DNA from 2 places in the Roseateles cavernae genome. Region 2 is predicted to be linked to the other one. Evidence: riboswitches for the same ligand, from Rfam matches in the RefSeq annotation. Region 2 holds a riboswitch; the other holds the start of a gene.
The links. A riboswitch is a leader RNA that binds a small molecule or an ion and turns the genes downstream of it on or off. The one in region 2 is predicted to bind glycine.
Positions count from the first base shown of each region.

Region 1: another riboswitch for glycine. It lies ahead of ABGI63_RS06940 (D-amino acid dehydrogenase); the one in region 2 lies ahead of gcvT (glycine cleavage system aminomethyltransferase GcvT).

Region 1 is NZ_JBDPLH010000002.1:11,044-19,752, forward strand. It holds gene fusA (elongation factor G) at 1-950, opposite strand, end outside; gene ABGI63_RS06940 (D-amino acid dehydrogenase) at 1,028-2,341, opposite strand; glycine riboswitch at 2,424-2,533, opposite strand; glycine riboswitch at 2,534-2,623, opposite strand; gene ABGI63_RS06945 (PQQ-dependent sugar dehydrogenase) at 2,723-3,901, shown strand; gene ABGI63_RS06950 (alpha/beta hydrolase) at 3,913-4,713, shown strand; gene ABGI63_RS06955 (acyl-CoA dehydrogenase family protein) at 4,710-6,335, opposite strand; gene ABGI63_RS06960 (GNAT family N-acetyltransferase) at 6,301-6,876, opposite strand; gene ABGI63_RS06965 (TetR/AcrR family transcriptional regulator) at 6,937-7,692, shown strand; gene ABGI63_RS06970 (DUF6351 family protein) at 7,700-8,709, opposite strand, start outside.
Region 2 is NZ_JBDPLH010000009.1:53,422-62,130, reverse strand. It holds gene ABGI63_RS20265 (flagellin N-terminal helical domain-containing protein) at 1-709, opposite strand, end outside; gene ABGI63_RS20260 (DegQ family serine endoprotease) at 893-2,389, opposite strand; gene ABGI63_RS20255 (ATP-binding protein) at 2,453-3,766, opposite strand; gene ABGI63_RS20250 (response regulator) at 3,763-4,422, opposite strand; gene ABGI63_RS20245 (MipA/OmpV family protein) at 4,468-5,325, opposite strand; gene ABGI63_RS20240 (hypothetical protein) at 5,362-6,030, opposite strand; glycine riboswitch at 6,256-6,359, shown strand; glycine riboswitch at 6,369-6,477, shown strand; gene gcvT (glycine cleavage system aminomethyltransferase GcvT) at 6,530-7,648, shown strand; gene gcvH (glycine cleavage system protein GcvH) at 7,682-8,059, shown strand; gene gcvP (aminomethyl-transferring glycine dehydrogenase) at 8,132-8,709, shown strand, end outside.

The DNA.
Region 1 (8,709 bases), on a different contig from region 2:
TCGGCATTGATCTTGAACACATGGGCCAGCACATGGGCGCCGGGCTCTGGCAGGGCCTGCAGCGGCAGCGCGTCCGGCCCCTCGCCGCGCAGGAACAGCGGCGGATTGCCTTCGCTCGGATTGGGCAGCAGGCGCGCTATCACGTCCAGCAGCTCGGCCACGCCGGCACCGGTGCGCGCCGAGGTAAAGCAGACCGGGATCAGATGGCCTTCGCGCAGCGCCTGCTCCAGCGGTGCATGCAGCTCGCTGGCGTCGACATCGCCCTCGTTCAGATAGCGATCGACGAAAGCCGCGTCCACCTCGACGACCTGCTCCACCAAGGCGCGATGGGCCTCGGCCACCGACGAGAAATCGCTGGCCCCGCTGCTGCTGTAGAAGCAGTCCTGCACCCGCGTGCCGCCATCGGCCGGCAGGTTCAGCGGCAGGCATTCGCGGCCGAAGCTCGCACGCAGCTGCTCCAGCAGCGCCGGCAGCTGCACGCCGGGCGCGTCGATGCGGTTGATCACGATCAGGCGGCACAGCCCGCGCTGCGCGGCGGTCTCCATCATGCGCGAGGCCATCAGCTCGATGCCGTTGAGCGCATTGATCACGACGATGGCCGTGTCGGCCGCCTCCAGCGCCGGCAGCGACTGGCCGATGAAGTCCGGCGCGCCGGGCGTGTCGATCGCATGGATGCGCAGGCCGCCATGGTTCATGTGCACGACCGAGGCATGCAGCGAATGCTGGGCGCGCTTTTCCAGCGGATCGAAGTCGCTGACCGTGTTGCCGCGCTCCACCGAGCCGGCCGCAGCGATCGCGCCGGCCTGATGCAGCAAGGCCTCGATCAGGCTGGTCTTGCCGGCGCCGGCCGGCCCCACCAGGGCCAGGGCGCGGATCTGGGCGATCTGCGCGGAGAGGCCCAGACTGCCCGGGGCTGCAGTCTCTGGGGCCTTGCTGTGGCTGGCGGGCATGGGCGCACTCCTTCGGTCATTGCACAGGGATGACGGCTGAAGCAGTGCCGGGTCTTGAGCCCCGGCTTGGGCACAGCCTAGGGCAAGCGCGGCTGCGGCACAAGAGGCCTGTTCCCTGGGCGCGCCGCCGCGCGGCTGGCCGCCGTGAAGGCGTAATCCAGCTCCGGCACGCGGCCGCCGACGATGTCGGCGATGGCCGCGCCCGAGCCGCAGCTGTGGGTCCAGCCTAGCGTGCCATGGCCGGTATTGAGAAAGAGGTTGCCGATCCTGCTGCGGCCGATATAGGGCAGATTGGACGGGGTGGCGGGGCGCAGGCCGGTCCAGTACTGCGCGCCCGAGCCGTCGCTCATCTGCGGGAACAGCTCGCGGGTGCGTCGCACGATGGCCTCGCAGCGGGCCAGGTTCAGGCTCGTGTCGTAGCCGTTGAGCTCGGCCGTGCCGGCGATGCGCAGCCGGTCGCCCAGGCGCGAGAACACCAGCTTGTACTCGTCGTCGGTCAGCGAGACCTGGTAGCTGTGCTCGGGCGCGGTGACCGGCAAGGTGACCGAATAGCCCTTGGCCGGATAGATGTTCAGATCGACACCCAGCTCGCGTGCCAGGCCGCGGCTGAACGAGCCCAGGCACAGCACATGGGCGTCGGCCTGCAGGCGCTGCACCTCGCCGCGCGCATCGGCCACGATGAGCTGATCGATGCGGTCGCCGCTGCGCTCGAAGCCCAGGATGCGGGTCTCGTAGCGGAACTGCACGCCGGCCGCCGCGCACAGCCGCGCCAGTTCCTGCGTGAACAGGTGCGCGTCGCCCGACTCGTCGCTGGGGGTCATGCTGCCGCCGACGATCTTTGAGCGGCACTGCGCCAGCGCCGGCTCGATGGCCACGCACTCGTCCGGGCTCTTCATGTCCAGCTCGCAGCCCTGCTCGCGCATCAGGCGGGCCGGTTCCTGGGCCGCCTCGTACTCGGCCTCGCTGGTGTAGAAGTGCAGGATGCCCTGGGTGCGCTGCGCGTACTCGATGCCGGTGGCGGCGCGCAGCGCCTGCAGCTTGGCGCGGCTGTACAGGCCCAGGCTGACGATGTTGCGGATATTGTGGGCGGTACGGCCCGGTGTGCATTCACGCAGGAACTGCAGGCCCCAGCGCCATTGCGCGGCATCGGCACGCAGGCGGAACAGCAGCGGCGCATCCTCGCGCATCAGCCACTTCAGCACCTTCAGCGGCGCGCCCGGATTGGCCCAGGGCTCGGCGTGCGAGACCGAGATCTGGCCGCCGTTGGCGAAGCTGGTCTCCAGGCCGGCAGCCGGCTGGCGCTCGATGACGGTGACCTCGTGGCCGGCCTGGCGCAGATACCAGGCGGTGGTGATGCCGGTGACGCCGGCGCCGAGAACGATGACTTGCATGCTGAACTCCAGGAGGAGCTGAGCGCCAGACGGACGTGGGTTATGGAGGGAAGAAACCCGGGCATGCGTGCGCCTGACGCGCGCCGCTCCCGCTGTCCCTGATACCTGAGAGATTCAGCGCCCATCACCCGATGTGCGCCTTGCTCCTTCGGTGGCGGTCCCTTGCGGACCGCGCTCTCCAGCATTCGGCTTGTGACGGATCCAGTACGGGGCCTGAGCGAGTATGGGAGCTTGCGCCTTCGGCGGCATGCGCGAGGGCATGCTCTCTCCTGAATCCGGGGCCCAGTGTAGGCGGGGCCCTGATGGGGCGTCAACCCTGCGCGGGCGCCGCGGCCGTCGCCTGCAGTAAGCTGGCGGGCCATCCCCGTGCGGGAGTTCACGATGCGTCTCGAATCCATGTCCAAACTGAGTCTTGCTGTCGCCAGTGTCATTTTTGCCGTGGCCTGCGGCGGGGGCGGGGGCGGCGAGGTGGTCGCCGCGCCCACCCCGCCGGCGACACCGCCGCCCGCTGCGGCGCCGCAGCTGACGACTCTGCACAGCGGCTTGTCGGCGCCCTGGGGCCTGGCCCTGCTGCCCGATGGCCGCATGCTGGTGACGCAAAAGGCCGGCAGCCTGCTGCTGCTCAGCGCCGATGGCCGCAGCACGCTGGCCACGATCAGCGGCGTGCCGGCGGTCGTCTCGGCCGGCCAGGGCGGCCTGCTCGATGTCGCGCTCGACCCGGACTTCGCGAGCGCGTCCTGGGTCTATCTGTCCTATTCCGAGCCGGGCAGCGGCGCCGAAGCGGGCCGCAGCGGCACCGCGGTGGCGCGTGGTCGCCTGGTCGGCAATGCCTTGCAGGACGTGGTGGTGATCTTCCGCCAGGCGCCCAAGGTCAGCGGGGGCGGCCATTTCGGCTCGCGTTTGGTGTTCTCCAACGACAAGACCCTGTTCGTCACGCTGGGCGAACGCCAGCTCGGCAGCCCCGCGCAAGACCTGGCACAGACCCTGGGCAAGGTGGTGCGCATCCAGCGCGACGGCAGCATCCCGGCCGGCAATCCGGCGCTGGGCGCCGGTGCGCGGCCCGGCATCTGGAGCTATGGCCACCGCAACCCGCAGGGCGCGGCCCTGCATCCGAGCAGCGGCGAGCTCTGGCTCAGCGAGCATGGCCCGCAGGGCGGCGACGAGATCAATATCGCTCGAGCCGGCGCCAATTACGGCTGGCCCATCAAGAGCTATGGCTGCAACTATGGCTCGCCGGTCAGCGAGGGCTGCAGGCTTGGCGGCGGTGTCCATGCGCCGGCCTTTATCGAGCCCCTGACTTACTGGGTGCCGACCTCGGTGGCGCCGGCCGGCCTGGTCTTCTACACCGGCGCGATGTTCCCCGAGTGGCGCGGCCAGCTGTTCTCCGGCGCGCTGGCCGGCCAGGCCCTGTGGCGGTTGCAGCTCAGCGGCAACACGGTGGCCGCGCGCGAGGCGATGTTCGCCAGCCTGGGCGAGCGCTTCCGCGATGTGCGCCAGGCGCCGGACGGCGCGCTGCTGCTGCTGACCGACAGCGGCAAGCTGATGCGGCTGGCGCGCTGAGGGCTTGATGGATGCTGATGCGCCGGCTGCTGCTCGTCGTCGCGCTGGCGCTGCTGGTCTATGGCCTGCTGCTGGCCTGGCTGTACTGGCGCCAGGAGCGCCTGCTCTTCATGCCCCAGCCGCTGCCGGCCGCGCACCGCTTCGCGCTGGGCGACGATGTCCACGAGCTGCAGATCGCCGTGCCCGATGCCCGGCTGTCGGCCCTGCATCTGCGCCTGCCGGCGCCCTGCGGCCTGGTGTTCTTTCTGCACGGCAATGCCGGCAATCTGGACAGCTGGTTCGTCAATGTCGACTTCTACCGCCGCGCCGGCTACGACCTCTTCATGCTGGACTATCGCGGCTACGGCAAGAGCACGGGCCAGATCGACAGCGAGGCCCAGCTGCGCGCCGATGTGCGGGCCGCCTGGGACAGCGTGGCGCCGCGCTACCGGGGCCTGCGCCGCGTGATCTATGGCCGTTCGCTGGGCACGGCGCTGGCCGCCGGTCTGGCGGCCGAGGTCAGGCCCGAGCTGACCGTGCTGGTCTCGCCCTATGCCAGCATGGCCGCGCTGATGCGCCTGCACTATCCCTGGGTGCCGAGGTGGCTGCTGCGCTATCCGCTCGATACCGCCGCCGCTGTCGCGCGCCTCGACGGCCCCCTGCTGCTGCTGCATGGCGAGCAGGATGAATTGATCCCGCTGCAGCAGGCCGAGCAACTGCTGGCGCACGCGCCGCGAGCCCGGCTGCAGCGCATTGCCGGTGCCGGCCACAATGATCTGCAGAATTTCGAGCCCTATCTGCAGGCCATGCGCGAGGCGCTGCGCGGCCCCTAGTCCGGGTAGGCGCGCGCCAGCACCGCCTGGACGTCCAGCCCGCGCGTGTCCAGGGCGCCGTAAAAGCGGCCATGCCGCGCATCGAAGCGGCTGGCGATGAAGGCCTCGGCGATGGCGGCCGGCGCATCGCGGCGCAGCAGGCAGGCCTGGGCCGTGATCACCAGGCGCTGCGCCAGCTGACGGCCCAGGGCTTCGGCCGGCTCGGTGTGCAGCAGCTCGCGCAGGGCCTGGAGCTCGGTGCGCAAGAGCGTCTCGTCGCCGGCCATCTGCTGCAGCTCGTCGAGCAGCTCGAACGCCGACGGCGGCTCGCGCGCGAGCGCGCGCAGCAGGTCCAGGCACATCACATTGCCCGAGCCCTCCCAGATCGAATTGACCGGCGCCTCGCGGTACAGCCGTGCCATCGGGCCCTCGTCCACATAGCCATTGCCACCGAAGACCTCGATGGCTTCGCCGCAGAGCTCGACCGTGCGCTTGCAGACCCAGAACTTGGCGGCCGGCGTCATCAGCCGCTGCCAGCCGCGCTGCTGCTGCTCGAAGGCCTGGGCCAGGCGCAGCATCAGCACGCAGGCGGCCTCGCTCTCCAGCGCCAGATCGACCAGCACGCTCTGCATCAGCGGCTGCCCGGCCAGCGCGCGGCCGAAAGCTCGGCGCCGGCGTGTGTAGTGCAGGGCCTGGACCAGGGCCTGGCGCTGGATCGCGGCGCTGCCGATCACGCAGCTGAGCCGCGTCGTCGTCGCCATCTCGATGATGGTCGGGATGCCGCGGCCGGGCTCGCCCAGCAGCAGGCCGTGGGCGTCCTGGAACTCGACCTCGGCGCTGCTATTGCTGCGGTTGCCGAGCTTGTGCTTCAGGCGCTGGATCTGCACCGCATTGCGCGTCCCGTCCGGCCGCCAGCGCGGCACGAAGAAGCAGGACGGCCCGTCCTCGGTCTGGGCCACGACCAGATGGGCATCGCTCATCGGCGCCGAGTAGAACCATTTGTGGCCGCGCAAGGCATGGTCGGCGCCGCGCCCGCCAGCGCCGACCGGTGTGGCCCGGGTGGTGTTGGCGCGCACATCGGAGCCGCCCTGTTTCTCGGTCATGCCCATGCCTATCCACAAGCTGCTCTTCTGGTCCAGCGGCAGGTCGCGCGGATCATGGGCGCGCGACAGCAGGCCCGGGCCCAGCCGGGCATAGAGTGCCGGCTCCCTGGCCAGCACCGGGATCGCCGCCTGCGTCATCGTCGCCGGGCATAGCGTGCCGGCTTCGATCTGGCCATGCAGATAGAAGCCGGCCGCAAAAGCCGCCCAGCGGCCGCCGCGCTCGCTGTCATAGGGCAAAGACACCAGGCCCTGGCCGCGGTACAGCGCCAGCAGCGCATGCCAGCTGGGGTGGAAGTCCACCTGGTCGATGCGGCGGCCGCGCCGATCGTGGGTCCGCAGCGTCGGCCCCTGCTGGTTGGCCTGCTCGGCCAGGGCCAAGGTGTCGGCGCTGCCGAGGATGTCGGCATAGCCCTGCAACTGGGGCAGGGCCCAGGCGGCGCCATGGCGCACCAGCCCCTCACGCAGCGCGGCGTCGCTGCTCAGCGGGTTGTAGTCGCTGAGCTCGTCAACCTGGTTGCTGATCTCGTGCGTGCTCCACATCGCGGCTCTCCTGCTGCTGATCGTCCAGCAGCTTGTAGTAGAGCGCGGTGGCGGCCAGTTGACCATCGGGGCTGGCCGCATAGCGCGGGATCTCGCCGGCCTTGAGCCAGCCCAGATGGCGGTAGACGGTCTCGGCATGGGAGCCGGCCTCGGTGTCCAGCACCAGCAGGCTGCAGCCGTCCAGCCGGGCGGCCCGCTCCAGCGCCTGCATCAGCACCGTGGCCAGGCCACGGCCGCGCGCGCTGCTGTGCACCATCAGCTTCTGCACCTCGGCGCGGTGGCGGCCATTGGGCTTCTCGCACAGCGCGAGCTGGGCCGTGCCCAGCAAGTGCCCGCCCTGGGACAAGAGCCACAGCCTGTGGCTCGGGCCCAGCCTGGCCAGCACCGCCTGCCAGTAGGCGCCGGCCTCGGCCTCGTCCAGCGCGGCCAGAAAGCCCAGCGAGGCGCCCCGCTTGACGGCGTCCAGCAGCAGCGCCGTCAGCGCAGGCAGGGCGCTCGTGTCGCCACGCGCCACGGTTTGCAGATGCAGTCCTTCGGTCATTGCTTGCCTTGTGCTGGTGTAGTCTTGCGGTTTGAATAGCCAATGACAAAATACTAACCAATGGTTAGAAAAATTGCAAACCCGCATCTGAACCCGCCGCCACGCGCCAGCGGTGCCAAGGGCATGCACCGGGCCTCGGGGGTGGTGTCGCCGGCGCCCGACGCGCTGCAGAAACCGCTGGCCAAGCCGCAGCCGCGCCAGCGCGCCAAGACGCCCAAGCCCGAGGGGCCGCTGAAGAAGGCGACGGCCTCGGCCCTGCGCCGGGCCGCGCACAAGGAGGCGCTGGAGCAGGGCATCGTCGACGCGGCGCGGGCGCTGTTTGTCGCGCAGGGCCAGGAGGCCGTGACCCTGCGTGAGGTGGCGGCTGCGGTCGGTTATTCCCATGCCACGCTCTACAGCTTCTTCGCCGACAAGGCGGCGCTGCTGGCGCGCCTGGGGGCCGAGGGCCGCGAAGGCCTGCGGGCGGCGCTGGAGGGGCAGCTCAGCGGCCCCGGCGATGCGCGCGCCGCGCTGCGCCGCATGGCCGCCGCCTATCTGCGCTGGGCCGTGGCCCATCCGCACCACTACCGGCTGCTGACCCTGGACCCGCTGCCGGCCGAAGCCGACGGCGCGCCCGACGCCTATGCGCTGCTGCGCGAGCTGCTGGCCCGGCTGCCGGGCGGCGATGCGGACCTGCGCGCCCAGACGGTCTGGGCCGCGCTGCACGGCGCGGCCCTGCTGGAGATCGCGCTGGTGCCCGGCTCGGGCAAGACCTGGCCCTGGCGCGATCTGCAGGCCCGCATCACGGCCGTCGCCGAGCTGGTGGCGGCCGCCTGAGCCAGCTCTACCAGCGCGGCCGTGCCCGGTCGGGCCGGCTGTAGTCGCAGACGCCTTCTGGGAAGGTGCTCTTCAGTGCCGTGATGGCCGCCGCATCCGGCACCCAGGGCCAGTAAGTGCCGTCGCGCAGCGCCCGTTCGACGGACTTCAGCGCGCATTGGTAGATGCCGCCCTCCAGCGGCGCGCCGGCCATCGTGCGCGAGGTGCCGTAGAGCGGGAAACGCTGGGTGCAGGGGCCGGCGGGCTTGTGGTCGAGGATGCCGTTCCAGGCATCCTCGCCGGCATAGATCAGCCGGCCCTGCAGATCGAAGCAGCTGTCCACCGCACGCGCCGGCCGGTTCTGGGCCAGGCTCTTTCTTGGATTGGCGCGGATATTGGCCATCCACTCATCCATCACCGCGACCGCATCCAGCGTCTGGCTGGCCTTGGGCTGGCCGGGCATCGTGTCGGTGAACCAGATCACCAGATGGCGGCTGTGGCCCATCTCCTCGCGCATGCGCTGGCGCACCGCGAAGGACTGGTGGGCGTTGTGCATGTCCAGCTCGCGCTCCAGGTACTGGCGATGGTCGATGGTCGGGATCTCCAGCCGGCCGCCGAACACCATGCCCGAGCTGTAGGCCGCGCGCTGGGCTCGGCTGTCGCCGCGGGTGCGCGGCGCCGGCTGGTCCGGGGCCGGGGCGAGGTTCATATTGCGCCGGCTCCAGGGGTCGAAATTGGCCGGATCGAAGCCGCCCAGGAAGGGGAAGCCCTCCTGCACCATCTCGCTGGGATGCTTCCAGCCGCCGATCTTGCGGTTCAGATCGAGGAACTCGGTCGGCGTGATCTGGCCTTCCTTCAGCGCGCGCAAGCCGTACTGCACGCCGACGTTGTCCCAGGTGGGCCGCGCCGCGCCGCTGGCATCGACGCCGTAGATCGTGCGCAGATCGTCGTAATGGGTCCAGCGTATCGCCGCGATATCGCTCTGCGGCTCGTAGAACTGCTGGTTCGGCACCTGGCCGTAATGCGGGTTCATCGTCA
Region 2 (8,709 bases):
GGCCCTTGGCTTGCGACACATTGGTCTTCATGTTCTGCAAGTTGTTGTAGACGTGGTCCAGGCGGTTGGCACCGGCGCCCAGCTCGGCGCGCAGTGCACCGATCTTGTCCAGCATCGTGTTGGCATTGGTGATGGCCGTCGTGGCGGTGCCGGCGGTCGACACATTGCCGCCGGTCAGCGTGGCTTGAGCGCCGGTCGCGGCGGACAGCGAGGCCGACGAATTGAAGGCATAGACCTCGGCAGCGTCCGAACCGATCTGGAACGAGGCGGCTGCGGCCAGCGTCGCACCGGCGCCGCTGAACAGAGCCTGGCCACCGAACTTGGTGTTGGACATGATGTTGTTCAGCTCGGAGCTCAGCGCCTGGAACTCCTTGTCCATCGCGGTCTTGTCGTCGGCGTTGGAGGTGGCGTTCGAGGCTTCCGTGGCCAGGTCCTTCATGCGCAGCACGATGTTGCTGACTTCATTCAGAGCGCCTTCGGCGGTCTGCAGCATCGAGATGCCGTTTTGCGTGTTGCGCTGGGCCACGGCCATGCCGCGGGTCTGGGCGTTCAGGCGGGTGGCGATCTGCAGGCCGGCGGCATCGTCCATCGCGGAGTTGACGCGCAGGCCGGTGCCCAGACGGCTCATCGAGGTGGTCAGGGCGCGTTGGGTGCTGCCCAGCGAGCTTTGGGTGGACAGGGCGGCGGCGTTGGTGTGCAGGCTCAACATGATGTTTTCACTCCAGAAGAAGGGTTGTGTCTTCGTTGGCGGGCAGGAACTTCTGCCCTCACCGGTACAAGGCGGCAGCCGCGCCGGCGGACTTAAATCGCTGAAGCAAAAAAAGCGAAACCCGCCAAAGCGGGCTTCGCTGCGCGACTTTGTTCACACAAAGCCGCCCATGGGCACCAGGAATCAGCCGATGCGCACCGGCACGAAGATCTTCTCCGGCCCGCGCTGCACCAGCAGGGCCACCGATTTATCGGCGGCGGCCACCACCTCGCGGACCTGCTCGACCGAGCTGACCGGCGTGCCGTTGATCGCCAGCAGCACATCGCCGGGCCGCACGCCGGCGCGGGCCGCCGCACCGCCGGCGTCCTGCACCACCAGGCCGCCCTCGGCACCGCGGCGCTCGCCCTGCTGCAGCGGGCGCAGCGCCAACCCCAGCTTGCCGGCCGGCGTGGCCTGCTCGTCTTCGGCCCTGGCCTGCTGCGGCTCGCCGGCTTCGCCGAGCTTGGCCTTGAGCTGCTCGCGCTTGCCCTGGCGCCAGATTTCCAGCGTGGCGGTCTCGCCCGGCGTGGCCTGGCCCAGCAGGGCCGGCAGATCGCTGGAGGCGACGATGGGCTGATCGTTGAACTTCAGCACCACATCGCCGGAGCGCAGCCCGGCCTGGGCCGCCGGGCCGCCGGCCTCGACCCCGGCCACCAGGGCCCCGGCCGGGCGCTCGAGCCTGAAGGAGTCGGCAAAGCTCTGGTTCACATCCTGGATGGTCACGCCCAGACGCGCATGGCGGGCGCGGCCGCCGCCCTGGATCTGCTGCTGCACCCGGGTCGCCACCTCGATAGGGATCGCAAACGAGATGCCCTGGTAGCCGCCCGACTGGCTGTAGATCTGCGAGTTGATGCCGACCACCTCACCGCGGGCGTTGAACAGCGGGCCGCCCGAGTTGCCGGGGTTGACCGCCACATCGGTCTGGATGAAGGGCACAAAGGTCTCGTCGGGCAGGGCCCGGCCCTTGGCGCTGACGACGCCGGCGCTGACGCTGTTCTCGAAACCGAAGGGCGAGCCTATCGCCAGCACCCATTCGCCGACGCGCAGGTCCTTGCTGCTGCCCAGTTTCAGCGCCGGCAGGTTCTTGGCCTCGATTTTCAGCACCGCCACATCGGTCTTGGGATCGCTGCCCAGCACCTTGGCCGGGAACTCGCGCCGGTCGGTCAGCTTGACCATCACCTCCTGGGCGTCGCGCACCACATGGGCATTGGTCAGTATCAGGCCGTCGGCGCTGACGATGAAGCCCGAGCCCTGGCCGCGCGTGGGCATCTCGCGCGCCTGGCCCGGCTGGCCCGGCACCTGAAAGCGCCGGAAGAACTGGTAGAAGGGATCATCGGGGTCCAGCTGCGGCGCGGCGCGGCTGGTCTTGACGCTGCCGGTGACGCTGATATTGACCACGGCCGCACCGTTTTGCTGGGTGATCTGGGCAAAGTCGGGCAGCCCCGTGGCTGCGCCGGGCGCGGCGGCCTGAACGGGTGAGAAAGGCTGGGCGGATGGCGTCTGCACGCCTGCGGCCGGCGGCGTGGCCGTCTTCTGCAAGGCCGCCGCGCCGATCGCGCCGCCGCCGACGCCTATCAGTCCGGCCGTCGCCAGGGCCCATACCAAACGCTTGGCCGGGATCATCGTTTCTGCTGCTGCCATAAAGCCTCCTGCTAAAAGTGAGCGTCGATGGGCTCACTATGGCAAGCAAGACTTAGGTGGCACTTAAGGCGCGCTCTTGTCGAACAACACATCCACCCGCAGCCCGCCCAGCGCCTCGGAGCGCTCCAGTGCGAGCCGGGCGCCGTGGCGCTCGGCAATCGACTTGACGATGGCCAGACCCAGGCCGGAGCCGCTGGCCTGGGCCTGCTGCTCGCTGCTGCGATAGAAGCGATCGAACACGCGCTCGCGCTCCTCGGGCGCGATGCCGGGGCCGCTGTCCTCGATGCGCAGCCGCGCCGTGCCGCCCTCGTCGAGCAGCAGCACATCGACCCGCCCGCCCTCGGGCGTGTACTTGAGCGCGTTGTCCAGCAGATTGCGCAGCAGCACGGCCAGCGCATCGGCCTGGCCCGGGACGCTGACCGCGTCGGCCCGCAGCAAGCCCAGGTCGATGTGCCGGGCCTGGGCGCTGGCGGCCAGCTCGCCCATCAGCTGACGGGTCAGCGGCTCCAGCGCGACCGGCCGCCTCTCGACGCTGCCCACCGCCTGCTGGCGCGCCAGCAGCAGCAGCTGCTCGACCAGATGGCCGGCTCGCTCGATGCCGGCGCCCAGGCGCTGCTGGATCAGCGCGCGCTCGGGCTCGCCGCCGCTGCGCTGCAGGGCCTGCAGCTGCAGCTTCAGCGCGGTCAGCGGCGAGCGCAGCTCATGGGCGGCGTCGGCGACGAAATGCTGCTGCGCGTCGAAGGCCTGGCGCATGCGCGCCAGCAGCGAGTTCAGCTCCTGCACCATGGGCTGGATCTCGGCCGGCAGGCCGCCCTCGCCCACCGGCGACAAATCCTCGGCCGCCCGCGCCGCCAGCTGCTTGCGCACCCGCTCGACCGGCGCCAGCGAGCGGCTCACCACCCAGCCCACCACCGCCATCAGCAGCGGCAGCACGATGGCGATGGGCGTGATCGTGCGCCAGGCCAGCCGCCCGGCCAGGCGCTGGCGCACCGCCAGCTCCTGGGCCACCTGCACCACCCGGCCGCCGGTCTGCATCGACAGCACGCGGTACTGCTTGCCCTCCGACTCGACAGTGGTGAAGCCCAGCACCGCGCGCTGCGGCAGCCGCGCCCGCGGCGCCGGTGCGAACAGCTGCAGGCCGTCGTCGGTCCAGGCCTGGATGATCAGCTCCAGCTCCTCGGGCAGATGGCGCGGCGGCGCGGCGCCGCCGATGGACAGCGCCATCTGCTGCATCTGGTAGTCAAAGATCGCGTCGGCCTCCTGCAAGGCCGTGCGGTAGGCGCTCCAGGCCTGCAGCAGCGCCGCCAGACTGACGGCACCCAGCAGGAACAGCATCAGCCGGCGCCGCAGCGAGGGGGCAGGTCTTGCCGTACTCATTGCTTGGGCACCATATAGCCCAGGCCGCGCACATTCTGGATCAGGCCGGGCCCGAGCTTCTTGCGTAGGCCGTGGATATAGACCTCGACCGCATTGCTCGTGACCTCGTCCTTCCAGCTGTAGAGCTTCTCCTCCAGCTGCTGGCGCGACAGCACCAGGCCCGGCCGCGCCAGCAGCGGTTCCAGCACCGCCCATTCGCGCGCCGACAGCGTGACCGGCTGGCCGCCGACCGTGGCCTCATGGGTGGCAGGATTCAGGCTGACGCCCAGATGCTCGTAGACCGGCTCGGCGCGGCCGCTGGCGCGGCGCAGCAGTGCGCGGATGCGGGCCAGCAGCTCGTCGAGCTCGAAGGGCTTGAGCACATAGTCGTCGGCGCCGGCGTCCAGCCCCTCGACCCGCTGCGCCAGCGCGTCGCGGGCGGTGGCGATCAGCACCGGCAGGCGCTGCTTGCGCGCGCGCAAGGCGCGCAGCACGCTCATGCCGTCGCGCCGGGGCAGGCCCAGGTCGAGCAGCAGCAGGTCGTAGTCCTGGGCCTGCAGCGCCGTGTCGGCCTGCTCGCCATCGCGCACCCAGTCGACCGCATAGCCCTCGGCGCGCAGCAGGTCCAGCAGCTGCTCGCCAATCATCTGATCGTCTTCCACCAGCAATAAACGCATGCCGGTATTGTCCACGCCCGGCTTAGGCCGGGCTTAGGGTGGCCCTCAGTACAGATAGGTCAGCATCACCATGCCGGTCGGGCTGGCCTTGCGCTGCACCAGCGGGCTCTTGGCCGCGTCGCCGAGCAGGCGGGTCGCGCCCAGCGAGCTCATCACGCCCCATTTTTTGTCTATCTTGTACTTCCAGCTGACGCTGGCATCCAGCGAATGGAAGCCGGACTTGGGCGTGTAGATGCCGTACTTGCTCGCCGCCGCCTGGGCCGGGCTGACGCCAAAAAAGGCCTGCGTGTACTTCTTGTCACCGGCGCTGGCGCTGAGCCCGATGGACAGTTCGTTGCGCTCGTCGGACCAGACGCCAGCCTCGGCGCCGAGCCGGAAGACGGTGCCGTGGCGAGCGTCCTTCAGTTGGGCGATGTCCTTGTCCTTGCCCTTGCTGAGCGGCAGCTCCACGCCGGCGCTCAGCTGCACGGTGTCCATCAGGCTGTAGCTCAGGCCCAGATTGAGCGTGCCTATGGTCTTGATCTCGCCCATGCCCTTGAGCTCCTTAGCGCCGCCGGAGATGCCCTTCTTGTCCTTGTCGTTGCGGCCGCCGCGCAGCCCCAGCGAGGCGCTATAGCCCAGCGGGCCGGTTTCGCCGGCCCAGCCTATGCCGCGCATGGTGCTGGCGAAGAAGCCATTGCTCATCTGGTAGTCGATCCCGGGCAGCACGCCGCCCTCGATCTTCTTGGCACCGGCGTACTTGGCATCGAAGCCCACCCCGATGCCCAGCATCAGGGTGTTGCCCCCGGCAGGCTCGGCGCCGGCCTGGGCATGGGACAGTGCTGGCACCAGGCCCAGGCTCAGCAGCAGGGCGGCGGCCGCAGCGGTTTGACGGCCGGCAATGAGTTTGGATGGCTTGTTCATGAGTGGTGGGTCGAGTAGGGAAAGTGGTGGGAGCAATCAATCCATAGCGCCGACGATCTCGGCGAAGGGCTGTACGGTGGTGATGCGCGGGTTGGCATCCTTCAAGGCGGCACTGAGCCGCAAGACGATGCGGTCCTTGGCGTCGGGCAGATAAGTCCGGGCACCGGCCGGCAGATGCACGGTGAGTGCGCAATCGGGCCGTTGCTCGCAACGGAACTGCAGGCTGTGAACCTTGGGGGCGAAGACGCCGGCGAAGCCGGCCTGGCGCTTGGCAAAGCCGTTCATCTGCGCCGCAGCACGCGTCAGGTCGGCGTAACGGAATTCCCGGCCGTCGGGCAACTGCACCAGCAGATCGATGTTCAGATCGAGATCATCCAGCGGCCTGTTGGCATGCATGGTGGCGGCGACGTCGGCCCTGGCCAGCGCCGCCGGGCGCTCGAAGCGGCCATCGGCCAGCAAGGGGACGTCGACACGCCGACCTTGCTCGACATACCAGAGCCGCAGGTCCTCGCCCGGCGTGAGCGCCCGCAGACGGTGTTGCAGCCGGATCGCATCGCGCTCTTCGGGTGCCAGCCGGTCGAGCGCGGCCGCCATCTCGAACACGGTGCGCGCCGGCAGCTGGGCATTGCTGGCGGCGCAGGCCGGTCGGCCGTCGGCCAGGGCCAGCACCAGGCCTAGCATCGCCAGCAGGCCGTGGCCGCTCAAGGCAGGACCCCGGCGCAGGCGTCGCCCGGCGCGGCGCGGTGTGGATAGCGGTACTTCATGCTCAAGCCTTCCCTTCTTGCTTGTGAACCCGCCGATCGACGGCGTCCCCGGGTATCTCCCGGGTGATCGCAGTGTCGGCAGCGACGCTGAAGATTTCATGCACCCTGCATGAAGACTTGCTGAATCCCAAGCCGCGAGCTCGGCGAGCTCAAACCATGGCTACAATGCCGCCGGTCAGGAGAGAGCTTCCTAGCGGAAGCCGCCGAAGGCGCAGTGGCGATGGTGATCCCAAGCTGCGAACGCTCAGGCAAAAGGACTGACAAAACGCCCAGAACCGGGCGTTCCTCACTGGAGAGAGGCGGGCCCCGAGTCCGTCCACCGAAGGGGCAAGCTGTTGGCGAACCGTCAGCGGTCAATCTCTCAGGTAAGCCGGACAGCGAGGGCATCCCCCCGCGCCCCCGATGGGCGTGGGCTGTTTGAATGCCCTCGGAGTTTTCCCATGTCCGCCGACGCTCTCCTCAAGACCCCCCTGCACGCCCTGCATCTCGAACTCGGCGCCAAGATGGTGCCCTTCGGCGGCTATGACATGCCGGTGCAGTACCCGTCGGGCGTGATGGCCGAGCACAAGCACACCCGCGCCGCGGCCGGCCTGTTCGATGTCTCGCACATGGGCCAGCTGCGCCTGGTCGGCGCCGGCGCCGCTGCCGCGCTTGAAACCATCGTGCCGGTCGATGTGATCGACCTGGGCGTGTTCAAGCAGCGCTACGCCCTCTTCACCAACGAGCAGGGCGGCATCCTCGACGACCTGATGATCTGCCGCCGCCCCGACGACCTGTTCGTCGTCGTCAATGCCGGCTGCAAAGTGCAGGACATCGCCCATCTGCAAGCCACCATCGGCACCAAGTGCGAGGTGATTCCCATGCCCGAGCAGGCGCTGCTCGCGCTGCAGGGCCCGCAGGCCGTGACCGCGCTCGCGCGCCTGAACCCCGAGGTCGCCAAGCTGACCTTCATGACCGGCGGCTTCTTCGAGCTGGACGGCATCCCGACCTTCCTGACCCGCTCCGGCTACACCGGCGAGGACGGCTTCGAGATCTCGGTGGCCGGTGCGCAGGCCGAGGCCCTGGCGCGCAAACTGCTGGCCCAGCCCGAGGTCAAGCCCATCGGCCTGGGCGCGCGCGACTCGCTGCGCCTGGAAGCCGGCCTGTGCCTGTATGGCCATGACATCGACACTGGCACGACGCCGGTGGAGGCCTCGCTGACCTGGGCGATCCAGAAGGTGCGCCGCGCCGGCGGTGCGCGCGCCGGCGGCTATCCGGGCGCGGCCGTGGTCGACGCGCAGCTGGCCGGCGGCGCCGCGCGCAAGCGCGTCGGCCTGGTCGGCAGCGAGCGCATGCCGGTGCGCGAAGGCGCAAAGCTGGTGGATGAGGCCGGCGTCGAGATCGGCGTCGTCACCAGCGGCACCCTGGGCCCGACGGTCAACAAGCCGGTGGCCCTGGCCTATCTGAACAGCAGTCATGCGGCCCAGGGCACCCAGGTCTGGGCCATCGTGCGCGACAAGCGCACGCCGATGACCGTCAGCCCCACCCCTTTCACCCCCAACGGTTACTACCGCGGCTGATCAGTCGCACCACCCTACTTCACGGAGCACCCCATGAGCACTATCAAGTACACCGCCGACCACGAGTGGGTCCAGATCGAAGCCGACGGCACGGTCATCGTGGGCATCACGGTCCATGCGCAGGACGCGCTGGGCGATGTGGTCTTTGTCGACCTGCCCGCCGTCGGCGCGAGCTTTGCCGAGAAGGATGTGGCCGGTGTGGTCGAGTCGGTCAAGGCCGCGGCCGATGTCTATATGCCGGTGTCGGGTGAGATCACCGAGGTCAACGAAGCGCTGCGCGACGACCCCTCGCTGGCCAATAGCGACCCGCTGAAGGCCGGCTGGTTCTTCAAGGTCAAGCTCAGCAAGCCGGCCGAGCTGGACGCGCTGATGGACAGCACGGCCTATGACGAGCTGGTCAAGAACAGCTGATCGCTGCTGACCTGAACCGATGAAAAACGGGCACTCCGGTGCCCGTTGTTGTACCCCGCAAGGATTGTTGCCATGTTGATGTCTGCTCTGAAGCCCCTGGGCGAGCTCGAGAACGCCGCCGAATTCCACGCCCGCCATATCGGCCCCGATGCGGCCGACGAGGCCGGCATGCTGTCGGTGATCGGCGCGGCCTCGCGCCGCGCGCTGATCGAGGCCATCGTGCCCGCCAGCATCAAGCGCGCCGTGGGCATGGACCTGCCCGCCGCCGCCAGCGAGGCCCAGGCCCTGGCCGAGCTGAAGGCGGTCGCCGCCAGGAACCGGGTGCTAAAGAGCTATATCGGCCAGGGCTATTACGGCACGCTGACCCCGGGCGTCATCCTGCGCAACATCCTCGAGAACCCCGCCTGGTACACCGCCTACACGCCTTACCAGGCCGAGATCTCGCAGGGCCGCATGGAGGCCCTGGTCAACTTCCAGACCATGGTCACCGACCTGACCGGCATGGCCATCGCCAATGCCTCGATGCTCGATGAGGCCACCGCCGCCGCCGAGGCGATGACACTGGCCGCCCGCGTGGGCAAGAGCAAGAGCCAGGTCTTCTTCGTCGCCGACGACGTGCTGCCGCAAAGCCTGGAAGTGATCCAGACCCG